Regions from separate parts of the Brevibacillus sp. FSL K6-0770 genome, predicted to be linked through region 1. Evidence: riboswitches for the same ligand, from Rfam matches in the RefSeq annotation. Region 1 holds a riboswitch; each other region holds the start of a gene.
The links. A riboswitch is a leader RNA that binds a small molecule or an ion and turns the genes downstream of it on or off. The one in region 1 is predicted to bind lysine.
Positions count from the first base shown of each region.

Region 1 (4,837 bases):
ACCGCGACATTATCGGCTTTGCGGTAGAAAAGGGCTGGATGTGCATTCAAATTTTTTACATGCGCCAGGGCAAAATGATCGAGCGGCAGACGACCTCTTTTCCATACTATGGCGGCGAAAGCGAAGACTTCATGTCGTACGTCACCCAGTTTTACTACGACAAGCAAAACGCGCTGCCAAAAGAAATTTTGCTGCCGGAGGAAAGCGAGCCGGAGCTGCTTAGCGAATGGCTCGGGGTCAAAGTATTGACACCGAAGCGGAGCAAAAAGCGCGAGCTGGTCGAGATGGCCTGTGAAAACGCGCGCATTGCCCTCCAGGAGAAGTTCGCGCTGATGTCCAAAGATGATGCGAGGACGATTCAGGCTGTGCACAATTTGGGGCACGTGCTGGGGATTGGCGTTCCCCATCGGATCGAGGCGTTCGACAACTCCAACATTCAAGGAACAGAGCCGGTGTCTGCGATGATCGTGTTTACAGACGGTCGTCCGGACAAAAAGGAGTACCGCAAGTTCAAGATCAAGACGGTCGAAGGCCCCGACGATTACGGCTCCATGCGCGAAGTTGTCCGCAGACGCTATTCGCGGTTGTTGAAGGAAAACCAGCCGTTGCCGGACTTGATCGTCATTGACGGAGGCAAGGGCCAAATCAGCGCTGCCATGGACGTCCTGGAGAACGAATTGGGGCTGTATATTCCGGTCTGCGGCTTGGCGAAGGATGAAAAGCACAAAACGGCGCAGCTGATGTACGGCGATCCGCCAGAACCCGTGAATCTGAAGCGGGACAGCTATGAGTTTTATTTGCTGCAACGCATTCAGGACGAGGTTCACCGTTTTGCGATCACGTTCCACAGACAGTCACGGACGAAAACGATGCTCTCCTCCCAACTGGATGAAATTCCGGGCATCGGCGAGAAGCGGCGCAAGCTGTTGTTTACCCATTTTGGCTCGCTGAAAAAAATGCGCGAAGCGACTGTGGAGGATTTCCGGCAGCTTGGGATCGGCGACAAGCTGGCCCGAGAGATCATCACTCATTTGCGCAAGCTGGAATCGTAACGGTTTTGCAAAAAGCGATTGAACCGCTCGGATTCCCATGATATAATGCGTTTCAAACAGAATAGTTAGCCTCACTTCCATTTATGGAGTGAGGTAGAGGCGCGAAAACCATGAGTACCACCTTGAGATCGGGTATCTGTGAAGGGAACGGGAAAGGGGGATTCGCCGAAGTGTGGAGAAAAACCCGTTTGTCTCCATGCTGGGTCTGCATTGAACAAGTGCAGGACTGTCATCTGGCTCTTGACCGGCGCCAGATGGAGAGCTATCTCACGGTGTGTCGATGTGAGCGGTGACAGGGATTTGCCTTGTCATGTGCTGCCATGGACCGCGTGTAATTGGGAGGGAGGAACCGGTATGTCGAAACAGTAGGCAGCGGCAGGTACTTATTCCTTGTCGGTGCCTTTTTTATACAGACTTTTTCCAGTAAAAATAGAGAGATTCATAAAACGGCAGCAAAAGATACATTCTACAATCATTGGATATGAGAAAAGGGAGAGAAGCCGCATGGGGTTGATCGTGCAGAAATACGGAGGCACCTCTGTAGGGACCATTGAGCGAATTTTACGAGTTGCAGATCGAATTGCCAGTTACAAAGAAGAAGGGCACGATGTGGTGGTCGTCGTATCTGCGATGGGCAAATCTACAGACGTATTGGTAGATATGGCCAAACAGATCAGCGCCTACCCGTCCGAGCGAGAGCTGGATATGTTGCTGACCACGGGGGAGCAAGTATCTATCGCCTTGCTTGCAATGGCCTTGCACACGAAAGGCTACGATGCGATTTCTTTGACAGGCTGGCAGGCTGGAATCACGACGGAAGCGATTCATGGCCGGGCGCGAATCAAACAAATTGATTCTGAGCGCATCCAGGCAGAAATAAGCCGCGGACGTGTTGTGATCGTAGCAGGTTTTCAAGGTCTCAGCGACGAAGGAGAAATTACGACGCTCGGCCGGGGTGGTTCGGATACATCGGCAGTTACGCTGGCCGCCAGCTTGAATGCAGACAAATGCGAGATTTTCACGGATGTGTCCGGTGTGTACACAGCCGATCCGCGGATGGTGCCAGCGGCAAGCAAGCTGGACATGATCTCGTACGACGAGATGCTTGAACTCGCGAATCTCGGAGCGGGAGTTCTTCACCCGCGTTCGGTGGAGGCCGCGAAGAAATACAAAGTACGGCTGGTCGTCCGCTCCAGCTTTACTGCCGAAGAAGGTACGTACGTTGAGGAGGTTGCCAACATGGAAACAGGAAGAGTAGTAAGTGGAGTCGCGCATGACGAGGATGTAGCAAAAGTCACGGTTGTCGGTATGCCTGCGAAGGTTGGGACTCTTTCCCGCCTGTTCAATACGCTGGCGGACAATCAGGTGAACGTCGACATCATTATTCAAAGCTCCTATGACGCAGCAGTGACGAATATTTCCTTCACGGTTGCTGCGGATGACTTGAAAAAGGCATTGGACACGTTGGAAAACCACAAAGCAGAGCTTGGCTTCGAAAAAGTCGATTACGAGCAAAACCTGACCAAAGTGTCCATCGTAGGCTCCGGCATGGTCAACAATCCGGGAGTGGCTGCCGAGATGTTCCGCGTTTTGGCAGAAAAAGAAATTTCTATTAAAATGGTTTCAACTTCAGACATCAAAGTTTCTTGCGTCATTCCTGCCGGGCAGACTGAGCTTGCTGTCCGCAGCCTGCACTCGGCATACGGACTCGATGTGGAAGAGACAGCAGTGGTGCACGGAATCTAGGCAGCGAATGCTCCCTCGCCTGTAGGCAGAGGGGGCATCTTTTTGACCTGACAAGACACGCCAGTCCTGACAATTATTGCGCTGCCAATGGTTGGCATGAAGGATCACTTTGGAGTATGGGCGCGTATCATGATCGTAGAACTACTCTCGACCTCTAGCCGGGCAAAGGTGTCTTTTCCTTTCCATTGCTCAATGCTGCCAGCAATGATGCCTGCTTCGAGCGACAGGGAGCGGCTGAGGCGTTCCGGTGTTTGGTAGTTGTGGATCGTATGGGTGAGTTTGTAGACGATGGTTTCGGCAGACTCTTCCAAAAGATCAAGCTGTCCCAATCCGAGGCGAATAAAAGGCATAATCGGACCTGTGGAAGACTGGATGGGGATTTTTCGCCCGAGGTCTTTTCCCAGCCAGTACAAAATTGGACTCTCGCTGTCTCCGAGCAGGCTGTTCGTCAATGTCTCGCGTAGCAGATGGTAGCCGAGGTAGGGCATGTTCATTCTTTCCGCTACGGGAATCGTTTGCGGCGGCAACAGTGCTGCCAGCTGATCGGTTTGGTTCATGGCGCTTCCCTCCTGTTTGTAAGAGAGTATGAGAGAAGCCCGGACTCTATGACCGATTCATAGAAAAAATAGTGAAATTGAACAAAGTTATTCTATCAATGTATTTAGTCTATTGATTGTCTTGACGCTCTCTGTCGACAAGAGTACAATTGGATTTGGTCAAAGTTTTGCCCAACTTTTTTTCGTATTTTGACACATTCCGACAAAGTTAGGCGTGAGAGGTTCTAACGGCTTTTTGGCATGTCTAATAGGGTAGGCAATGGGTTAGGATATGGGAGAAAGGTCCATAAAAGAGCGCTACATACACTGAAAGGGGGACCATTGTATGGCGAAAGGCCATAGCTTTCTCAGTCACAAGCTGCACTCACTTCTTGGTTTGTTTCCGATCGGGCTCTTCCTGCTGTTTCACTTGACAGCCAACTATCAAGCGACCCACGGAGCAGAAGCGTTCAACCAGACTGTTGGTCTGATTGAAAAAGTTCCACTTCTCTTGATCGTTGAATTCGTTTTCATCTACATCCCGATCCTGTTCCACGCTATTTACGGTCTCTACATCGCATTCCAGGCAAAACAAAACGTGGGGAACTTCAGTTACTTCAGAAACCAAATGTTTCTGTGGCAACGCCTGACAGGAGTCATTACCCTCATTTTCATTGTTTGGCATGTGTGGTCGACACGTATCCCGAAAGCGATGGGTGTAACCGTAAATTTTGACATGATGGCTGACATTCTTAGCAGCCCAGCAATGATCGTATTCTACACAATTGGGATTATCAGTACGGTTTTCCACTTCTCCAACGGAATCTGGTCGTTCCTGGTTCACTGGGGAATTACAGTTGGACCACGTTCCCAACGAATTGCAACATACTTCACTATGGTCGTATTCGTAGTTGTAACCTTCATCGGATTGCGTGCGATGTCGGCTTTCATTCTGTAGGGATAGGGGGACTCAATCATGGCAAAAGGTAAACTGATCATTGTCGGTGGTGGTTTGGCCGGCTTGATGGCTACCATCAAAGCAGCAGAAAAAGGCGTTCCCGTCCAGCTGTTCTCCCTGGTTCCGGTAAAACGTTCCCACTCTGTATGTGCACAGGGCGGTATCAACGGCGCGGTAAATACCAAAGGGGAAGGCGACTCCACTTGGGAGCACTTTGACGATACAGTATACGGCGGAGACTTCTTGGCAAACCAACCGCCTGTAAAAGCAATGTGTGATGCAGCACCTGGAATTATTTACATGCTTGACCGTATGGGCGTTATGTTCAACCGTACAGCAGAAGGTCTTCTGGACTTCCGTCGTTTTGGAGGAACCAAGCACCACCGTACTGCGTTTGCAGGCGCGACTACCGGTCAACAATTGCTGTACGCTTTGGACGAGCAAGTACGCCGTTATGAAGCAGAAGGTCTTGTAACCAAGTACGAATATTGGGATTTCCTCGGAGCCGTTTTGGACGATACAGGAACCTGTCGCGGGATTACCGC
Region 1 covers NZ_JBBOBQ010000001.1:1,719,186-1,724,022, forward strand. Annotated here, with positions in the region: gene uvrC (excinuclease ABC subunit UvrC) at 1-1,052, shown strand, start outside; lysine riboswitch at 1,139-1,325, shown strand; gene NST23_RS08445 (aspartate kinase) at 1,557-2,798, shown strand; gene NST23_RS08450 (DUF2507 domain-containing protein) at 2,903-3,355, opposite strand; gene NST23_RS08455 (succinate dehydrogenase cytochrome b558 subunit) at 3,681-4,292, shown strand; gene sdhA (succinate dehydrogenase flavoprotein subunit) at 4,311-4,837, shown strand, end outside.

Region 2 (4,837 bases), 2.1 Mb from region 1:
GTCGTGGTGCGGCTATATTCAAGTAATTGAAGATGTCCGGCCAATCCCGGCTGTCCCCGCCTGCGACAAGGATGAATCAGGCTTGGCTCCTACCCAATCGCCGCTGCTGTTGATCAACAATCGCGGCAAGGAATATCGCGACGGGCAGACCATTTCAGTCAATTCCTTGGCAGAGCTGGACAATGACAGAGAGCTGCGGCTAAAAGCTACGTACGCAAAACGCAGCGGAAACAAAAAGCTTCGGGATGGAACGGGGCGCAACGGCACGGCTTACTACATGCCGAACCTCGTCTGGACGTACGGAGAGACGCCAGTTGGCTCCAATCAGACGACTGTTGGAGCGACGATTTCATCCGACAACACGGTTCAAGTGTTTTATGAAGGACAGGAAATCGCGCTTTTCGAGTCAGACCCGGATGATGAATACGAAGATGAGGGAATGTCATCCCTCGATTTGCGGCAAATTATCGAGGACAACGACGGAAAAGCAGGCGTCTACACAATCAAGGTGACCAACCATCTTACGTACAAGACTTGCTCGCTTGTGCTAAAAGACAAAAAATACGTGAAAGACTTGAACGTCCAGGAACGAAATGAAACCATGTCTCTGAAAGTAGAAGTGAAATAAGCAAACGTCCCCCTTGCAGTTGGCAGGGGGGTTTTTGTTGGGAAAAGTGCTCGAAGGGGAGGGCAAGCGAGATGACCAGTGAACAGATCGCCATTCTGAAACAGTTCGGTTTTTGCATCGAAGGGGAGCAAGTGAAACATTTGAAGCTGGGAATCGTAACAGACAGTAAGGAATTTGCACGCTTTTCCACGCCTGAGCAGTTGCGGGAGCATATCAAACAGCTGCTTCGCAATCAGTGCTTATGGAAGCAAAAGCGCGGCGAGCAATAGAAACGGAAGAGCGGAAAGGTGTGGGAGGGATTGGGACAGATGGAGTCGAGAGCATATTTGCAGCAGGAGCTGGCAGAGGTAGAAGCATGGGAGAAAGATCAAAACGACTTGTGGTTTTGGGAAAAGCTGGGCAGGCTTCCTTTCGTCTGGCTGGATAAAATAACGCCGAATTTCGTCAGGGATAAGCTGGGAACGGCAGTAGACGAGATGGCGGCATTTCTTGAAACGGGAGGGACGTATCTCGTTTCGGATGCGGCGATTTACAGCAAGTTCGCTCAGCGGCTTGAGCAGGAGCAATCCGGTTCGAGGCAGCCGCGAGCAGAAGAGGTCGCAGGAGCGCCGCTTGTGCTCATGGATGAAGTGGCTCTTAATCTGAAAGAGTCGCGGGCGACTTTTGCCACGGTGCAAGGTGCGACGACGGGGATCGGCGGAATTTTTACATTGGCTATCGACATTCCGTTGCTTTTGGGCACTTCGTTGAAAGTGTTGCAAGAAATGGCCCTCTGCTACGGATATCGGCCAGAAGAAAAGCGAGAGCGCCTGTTCGTGGTCAAGTGTCTTCAATTTGCTTCCTCGGATATTGTCGGGAAAAAAGCGATTTTGGCTGAGCTTTCCCGGTTTGACGAGCCAGCTGCGCAGAAAGACGTCATCGCGCAATTGCAAGGCTGGCGGGAGGTCGTCGTGACGTACACCGAAAATTTCGGGTGGAAAAAGCTGTTTCAGCTGGTACCGATTGCGGGTATTTTGTTCGGAGCGTACTTGAATCGTTCAACCGTACAGGATGTCGCCGAAGCGGGGAGAATGCTTTACCGCAAGCGGCGAATCCTGGAGCGATTGCGGGCACAAGAAACAGCGCAGCGTGATTAAGCCAGGTCTTCGGCTGTCAGCGCGAAAATCAGATGATCTTCCCACACGCCGTTGATCTGCAAGTAGTGCAAGGACAACCCTTCCTTGCGAAAACCGTTTTTCTCCAAAACGCGAATAGAGGCCGTATTGCGAGGCATGACAGCGGCTTGCACGCGGTGCAAACCGGCTTCTTGAAAGGCGAAAGCGAGAGCGAGCCTGACGGCGGCTGTCGTGTAGCCTTTTTGGTTGCAGCTTTGATCCATGAAGTAACCGATGGTTGCGTTTTGCCAGGCGCCGCGTACGACGTTTGACAGGGCAACACGGCCGATCATGTCGTCCGTTTCGCGCAGAAAGACGCCAAAAGCGTAGCCTGTGCCAGCGGCAAAGTCTTTTTCCGCCTGGGCGATTTGTTCCTGTTGGCCCGTGAGCGTCAAAAAGGAAGACGACCGAATCGGTTCAAAAGGTTGCAAAAAAGCATGATTACGCAGCCGAAGCTCAAGAAGCTCGGCTGCGTCGTCCATGCCCAGAGGTCGCAGATAGACCGTTTCTGTATGTAGCGTCATGATATCAATCCTCCCTGGAAAAAGTCGGATCGACATTGTACCATGACTTGATTTAAGTGGAAAGGCTTTTTCTTTTCAGCGGCCTTCTGGTCTTAGCCCAGCAATTCGGAGAAAGAAACGCCAAACGCCTTGCAGGTTTCCACTTCTTTCGCTGTAGGGGACAGCTCGATTTTCAAGCCTTCAAGTGGTGTTTCCGCACCGCGCTCGCTCGCTTTTTTCAAGAGAGTATCTACGGCAGCGCCAACGTGCTCGTAAGCGGAATCGCAGGAACCGAATGCGACTACTTTTTTGCCAGTCAGATCGATGTCGTCCATCTCTTCGTAGAAGTCCAGGCACTCGTCCGGAAGATCGCCGTCGCCCCAAGTGTAAGCGCCGAGCAGGATGCCATCGTAGTCCTCAAGTTCCTTGGCTGTTGCGTCCATCACTTCTTTTATCTCCAGCTCTTTTCCTGTGGATCGAATACCCTCAGCAATCGCTTCAGCAATCTCTTGTGTGTTTCCAGTCATGCTTGCGTAAACCATCAAAATGCGGCTCATAAGGTTGAAACCCTCCAAATAAGATAATGAAAATCATTCTCACAAAAATAAGATAATGAAAATGATTCTCGTTGTCAATGATTTTTTTTCTTTCTATAAAGCTGTTGCCACATGGGAATGATTTTGGTAGAGTTAAATGAAATTATAATATTGGAAGTCTAAATAGAGGTGCGCCGAAGAATAGTACATCTTTTCGTCATCTGCCGGGGGGCGGGAAAAGGAGGAAAGGCTAAAGCGCCGAAGCGGTTGTTGTTCCCCTCGAACAGCAGCGGCTGGGGTGGCTCATGAACAATGAACATCCTGTCACAAAAGACGATTGTCTTCTTGTGGAGCGCTATTTACGATTTGCTTGGGCAGTTTGGAAAGCAATGAGATAGCGAATGCACTCATTGCTTTTTTTAGTCAATTTAAACAAGGCAAGGTTTTGACCAAAAAGGAGGATTTACCTGTGAACATGATGGATGCAAATGAAATTATCGCGTTTATTCAAAAAAGCGAAAAGAAAACACCTGTGAAAGTATACGTGAAAGGCAATCTGGAGGGCATTGACTTCGGTGCCAGCGCAAAAACGTTCATCACTGGCTCTACTGGCGTCGTCTTTGGCGAGTGGAAAGAGATCGAGCCTGTTTTGGCTGCAAACGCCGACAAAATCGAGGACTACGTGGTAGAAAGCGACCGCCGCAATTCCGCGATTCCATTGCTCGATACAAAAGGCATCCAGGCTCGCATCGAGCCGGGCGCGATCATCCGTGACCAGGTTACCATCGGAAACAACGCGGTGATCATGATGGGAGCTTCGATCAATATTGGCGCGGTAATTGGCGAAGGCACGATGATCGACATGAACGTGGTTGTAGGTGGACGCGGTACAATCGGGAAAAATTGCCACATCGGCGCTGGTTCTGTCATTGCAGGCGTTATTGAGCCGCCTTCCGCACAGCCGGTTGTTGTCGAAGACGATGTCGTGATCGGTGCCAATGCGGTTATCCTCGAAGGCGTTCGCGTAGGAAAAGGCGCGGTCGTAGCAGCAGGCGCGGTCGTGATTGAGGATGTGCCGCCATACGTGGTTGTTGCGGGCACACCTGCTCGTGTCATCAAACAAATCGACGACAAAACTCGCTCCAAGACGGAGATCAAGCAGGAGCTACGTCAGCTGTAGGGGAGAGAGCTCACATGGACTGGCGTACGCTCGACGAACAATACATCGTCTCTTCTTATAAACGTTTGCCTATCGCGATCGCCAAAGGGGAAGGAAACTACCTGTACGATACAGCGGGCAACAAGTATTTGGACCTGTTTACGGGCCTGGCAGTCAATGTGCTGGGCCACTCCCACCCGCGGATTGTTCAGGCGCTGCGCGATCAGGGAGAACGTTTCCTGCACATTTCCAACGTATTTTTGAACCAGCCGGCGATCCTGTTGGCCAAGCGGCTGGTCGAGCAGACGATCCCGGGAAAAGTGTTCTTCACCAATTCCGGCGCAGAGGCGACCGAGTCCGCGATCAAAATGATTCACAAATGGACGAAGACCGACGGAGCCGGACGCGAAGGGATCGTCGTCTTGCGCAACAGTTTTCACGGCAGGACGCTGGGCGCCGTTCGGCTGACCAGGCAAGCGCACGTCTATCAAGATTTTCCGCAGCCGGATTTTCCCGTGTACGAGCTTGATCCGGAGGACACAGCCGGATTGCGCGCCATCTGTCGCGAGGCAAAGCCAGCAGCCGTCCTGATGGAGCCTGTTCTTGGCTCCGGGGGTGTCGTGCCTTTGTCTGTAGACTTTTTGCGCGAGGTGGCGACCATTTGCCAAGAGGAAGGCATGCTGTTTGCCATGGATGAAATCCAGACAGGCATGGGACGGACGGGAAAACTGTTTGCCTACGAGCACGCAGGCGTGACGCCAGATTTGATCCTGTTTGCCAAAGGAGTAGGCGGCGGACTTCCGCTCGGTGGCGTCATTGCCGGGACGAAGCTGATGAACCAGTTCAAGCCGGGAGAT
Region 2 covers NZ_JBBOBQ010000001.1:3,816,881-3,821,717, reverse strand. Annotated here, with positions in the region: gene NST23_RS17975 (hypothetical protein) at 1-628, shown strand, start outside; gene NST23_RS17970 (hypothetical protein) at 700-897, shown strand; gene NST23_RS17965 (EcsC family protein) at 937-1,764, shown strand; gene NST23_RS17960 (GNAT family N-acetyltransferase) at 1,761-2,306, opposite strand; gene NST23_RS17955 (flavodoxin) at 2,399-2,842, opposite strand; lysine riboswitch at 2,998-3,187, shown strand; gene dapD (2,3,4,5-tetrahydropyridine-2,6-dicarboxylate N-acetyltransferase) at 3,291-4,001, shown strand; gene NST23_RS17945 (aspartate aminotransferase family protein) at 4,016-4,837, shown strand, end outside.
Region 2: another riboswitch for lysine. It lies ahead of dapD (2,3,4,5-tetrahydropyridine-2,6-dicarboxylate N-acetyltransferase); the one in region 1 lies ahead of NST23_RS08445 (aspartate kinase).

Region 3 (4,837 bases), 610 kb from region 1:
AAATATGCTTTTTGGACATCGAGGCGCAGAGCGTTTTGCTTGGTGGCAAAGGAAGCTTCACCGACGAGCAAATCTTTTTTCGCTTCAGCTTCATCTCCGTACTTGTCAGAAGCTTCACTCAGCGAATTGACGTCATCCTTTTTGATTGCCGCTGTGTCTCGAAGGGTCAGGAGAGACTCATAGCGAGTGGTTTCGTAATCGAGTCTCGCCAGTTCCAGGTCAACACTGTTTTTCAATGCTTGCTCAACAGCGTGATCGAGAGAGAGGGGAGCTACTGCTGTTTGTTCCACCGCCGCTGCGAGAGGGGCTGCCAGAGCCAGGTGCGAGCTGCCGACAAAAAGAGCAGTGACCAGTGTGGTGCTGTAAAGATGTTTGGACAACCGGGACTTCATTTACAAAGCCTCCTTCATTTCATGAGTAATGAAAACGATAATCATTATCAATTTTCATGAACAGTATATATTTCCAACCTGATGTTCGTCAATACGAAATCGAGAGTTGGAATGATAGAAAACATCATTTATCAATCAAAGAGTTTAAATAATTTACAAATTTTGTGTAAAGGCAGCGTGCAGCAAGAAAGGCATCCAGATAGCGGACGCCTTTCTTGCTATGAGCTTGGTCAAAAGTAAAGAGGAGAGAGCCGCTGATCTATATAAAAGGCAGTCTGGAGCTTGCTGCCTAATTCATCAGATAAAAAGGAGGGAAAATGACGAAAAAATATTACGTGAAGCGAAATATTAGAAACCGATCGATTGATCCAATGTGCTGACAGCAAGGTTGTATTGATAGAGCGATTCAGATGCTTTGGTTTCTGCTGCAAACAGGCTTGCTTCTTTTTCGATCAAGTCTTTCAAGGCTGCTTTTTGACTGGTGTAATCCGACAAAGCTTGCTGGTATTGCTTGGCTGCTTCGTTTTTGGCAAGGACGCTCTCAGCCAATGCTTTTTTCGCCGCGGCGACCTTTTCGAAAGAGTCGGCTACTTCCTGATCGACTTTTTGCTTCAGTCGTTCCAGCACCAGGTCGGACTTGCGCAATTGCTTGACGGCTACTTTGCCTTTATAGGTGCTGATGGGCGTGTAATCTTTCGTGTAGTTAACTTTGACTTCGGCAAAATCTTTCTCGGCGACAGCTTTCATCATGTCAGGCCGCTTTTTATAGGCTTGCGCTTTGGCTTCTTCCAGAGTGGCAACAAGCGGTGCGGACAGCTCGCGGGTTTCCAAGCGCCAGGACTTGTCCTTTTTTTCGTTCAGCAGATCGTTGAGTTTGGCCAATGCCTGCTTGTAGCTGGTTTCCAGAGCGGACAGCTTTTCTTTCGCTTCGTCGTTCTCTGACCAGTATTGGCGTTGGATGCTTTGCTTTTGCAGCTTGATCTTTTCTTCCAGAGAAGAGACTTCAAAATACGCTTTTTGCACTTGCAACTGCAAATTGTTTTTTGAGGTTTTCAAAGTGACTTCGCTAAGCGCCAGGTCTTTTCTCGCTTTGGCAGCGTCTTCGTATTTTTTCTTGGCATCATCGAGCGTATTGACGTTTTCGAGCTGGATGGCCGCTTTTTCTCGCAGCGTATAGAGCGTTTCATATTCCGTAACATCGTAATCTATTTGCAGCAGCTCAAGATCGATGCTGGTTTTCAATGCCTGTTCGATCGCACCGTGAAGAGACAGAGGAGCGGTCTGGGTTTGTTCTGCGGCTGCAACGACTGCAGGAGCGGCCATAGCCAAATGAGTATTGCCTGCAAGAAGCGCGGCAACCAGTGTAGTGCTGTAGAGATGCTTCGATAACCTGGACTTCATTATGGGGCCTCCTTGGGAATAGGAAAAGAGTTTGTCGATAACGATTCTCATTATCAAATTTTCATGAACAGTATATATTTCCAGTCTACATTCGTCAATATGTAAGCATAAGAAAGTTGATCGGAAAAATAAAATGAAACAAAGAAAAAGCTCCCTCGACGTGAGGGAGCCTGCAATGACTTGTTTGGCAAAGCTATTTATTTTTCGTCCATGCTGAAATCTACTTTATGGAGCGGAACAAGCTTGCTCTTTTTCGTATACTTGTAGACAAGCCAGACGATCAAAAACAGCGGCAAGCCAACATAGGAGACGAACACGCCGTTCCAGTCAATCTCGCCGCCGATAAACGCCGAGTAGTTTTGGCCGACAATGACGACGCAGCAAATGATAAAGGCGAAAATCGGGCCAAACGGGAACAGCTTCGCCCGGTATGGCAGCTCACGCAGGTCGCGGCCTTGTGCCAGGTACGCTTTGCGGAAGCGGTAATGGCTGATGGCAATGCCGAGCCAAGCGATAAACCCGGACATGCCGGATGCGTTCAGAAGCCATACGTACACCTCGCCATCTCCAAACAGGGAAGACAGAAACGCCAGCGCACCGATGGCAGCCGTCATGATCAAGGAATTGATCGGGACGCCGTTGCGAGTGACTTTGGCAAACCATTTTGGCGCTTTTCCTTCCTTCGCCAGCACCCACAGCATGCGGGTGGATGCGTACATGCCGGAGTTGCCGGCAGACAGCACGGAGGTGAGGATGACCGCATTCATCACAGAGGCGGCGAAGGCAAAGCCGGCTTTTTCAAAGACGATCGTGAACGGGCTGATGGCAATATCGGTAATATCACCGCTGATCAGATTCGGATTGTCGTAAGGAACGAGCAACCCGATAATCAGGATTGCGAAAATGTAGAAGAGCAAGATGCGCCAAAAAATCTGGCGGATCGCTTTCGGGATATTGCGCGCAGGGTCTTCGCTCTCACCAGCGGCCACCCCTACAAGCTCGGTTCCCTGGAACGAGAACCCGGCAATCATGAAGACGCCGAGAAGCGCCATGAAGCCGCCATTGAACGGTGCATCGCCTTTGGTGAAGTTTTGGAAACCGACTGCTTCGCCACCCATAATGCCGAAGATCATCAAAATACCAATGATGATAAAGACGACGACGGTGACTACTTTAATCAAGGCAAACCAGTATTCGGATTCGCCGTAGCCTTTGACAGACAACAGATTAAGAGCAAACATAAGGACGAGGAACAAGGCACTCCACAAAATGGCGGGAGTATCCGGGAACCAGTATTTCATAATGAGAGCTGCGGCTGACAGTTCGACCGCAATCGTAATTGCCCAGTTGTACCAGTAATTCCAGCCAAGCGCGAAGCCGAGTGACGGGTCGACGAATCTGGTGGCGTAGGTGGAAAAGGAGCCGGATACAGGCATGAAGGCGGCCATTTCCCCAAGACTGGTCATCAAAAAGTAAACCATGATACTGATAGCGATGTAGGCGACCAAAGCGCCCCCTGGTCCGGCTTCGTGAATCGAGCCTCCACTCGCCAGGAACAAGCCCGTACCGATGGAGCCGCCGATGGCGATCATCGTCAGGTGGCGGGCTTTCAAACCACGTTGCAGTTGATTCTGTGACATAAGATGCTTGCACGACCTTTCGAAGATTTTGAGAAGGTCGGTCGGAAACGAAAAAACCGCCAATAGCCAAAAACGGCATAGGGCGGTATCATCCAATCCCCACCAAGCCTTCACTGAAGATAGCACACCACGCTTGCCCGGCAAGCAAACGTGACAGTTCTGTCCCTTTCGGGTACAGCCCCAGCCCACGCGCACAGAGATGCGATATGAGCTTCGGCGGCTTTTCCCTTTCCTGGAGTCATAGATTTCTTCTGAATCTCGTACAGGATGACATAAAAGCCGCGACCTCTACCCTCACCGTGAAAGATGAGGATAACATGTATGAAGTTGATTTATTTATCAACTATATAAGATTGATCGTTATTAATCAATGAAAAAAGTTATGCTGCAAAATATTGCTAGAGTGGGAGCAAGGGCTACAAAAATGACCTGCGCGCAGGCCAAGAGCCTTGCAGCTTGCGGATTTGCACGATTTGTCCCGTATGAAAAGCGTCGTGCAAAATGATGCTCATCACGCTTTGCCCGATGGAGATGGTGGGCAGCGGCTGATCGAATGCATCGTCGGAAAGGGAGCGGAGCTTTTCATGAATGCCGCGATGTACTTCTTCCATGCGCTGCACCGCCGCTTGCCAAGCTGCTTCGTCGTCTGGCGCTCCGGATGGTTGGAAGGTGTCATCGTTCGTCTCAGCCGTACCAGGAAAATCCGTACCGGATAGACGGTGCAGCAAACGCTCTTTGAAATAGAGCAGATGACTGAGATTTTCCCAGATCGTGTTCGCTGCCTCTCCTTCGGGACGCCAGCTGGCTTGGGCCACGGTCACGCCATCCAGGGCGTGCTTGAGCGGTGGATACCAATCTTCTTTGTCATACGTGCACTCCCATTCATGAACAAGCAATTCCATCCGATTCATGTGTTTCCTCCTCGTCTGTCAAACAGATTGGTGAAGCGCTATAATGGTAATAAGAAGAAGTTTGTAACGTTCAAAATGAATTTTGGTGGTTACAAGATGATCTTACCATATGTTGGTGTTACCTACAAGAAGCGAAAATAGATGGGGGAAGAGAAGTGTGCAATGGCTATGCATCGATTTTTTAAACAGCGATTGGCGTGACTGGCGCGGGACAGGCCGCAAGGAAAATCGCCTGGCAAAGCGGGAATGGCAGGAATGGTTTTTGCAAGAGCACCAATTGCAGGCACCGCTGCCGCTTGACGAGGAAACCGTCGCTGTTCTTGTGCAATTTCGCGAGTATATGCGAATGCTTTTGGAAAAGGTGGTCAGCGGGGAGGCATTGCTGCAAGAGGAGTTGGAGCAGCTGAACGAGACGCTGGCAAAAGCTCCGTTTTACGTTCGCGTCGTGCCTGGTGAAGAGGAAGCAACTTATGCGCAGGAATGGCATAGCGCG
Region 3 covers NZ_JBBOBQ010000001.1:1,104,875-1,109,711, forward strand. Annotated here, with positions in the region: gene NST23_RS05655 (TolC family protein) at 1-392, opposite strand, end outside; gene NST23_RS05660 (TolC family protein) at 741-1,793, opposite strand; gene NST23_RS05665 (amino acid permease) at 1,991-3,433, opposite strand; lysine riboswitch at 3,546-3,732, opposite strand; gene NST23_RS05670 (DinB family protein) at 3,850-4,344, opposite strand; gene NST23_RS05675 (CGNR zinc finger domain-containing protein) at 4,502-4,837, shown strand, end outside.
Region 3: another riboswitch for lysine. It lies ahead of NST23_RS05665 (amino acid permease); the one in region 1 lies ahead of NST23_RS08445 (aspartate kinase).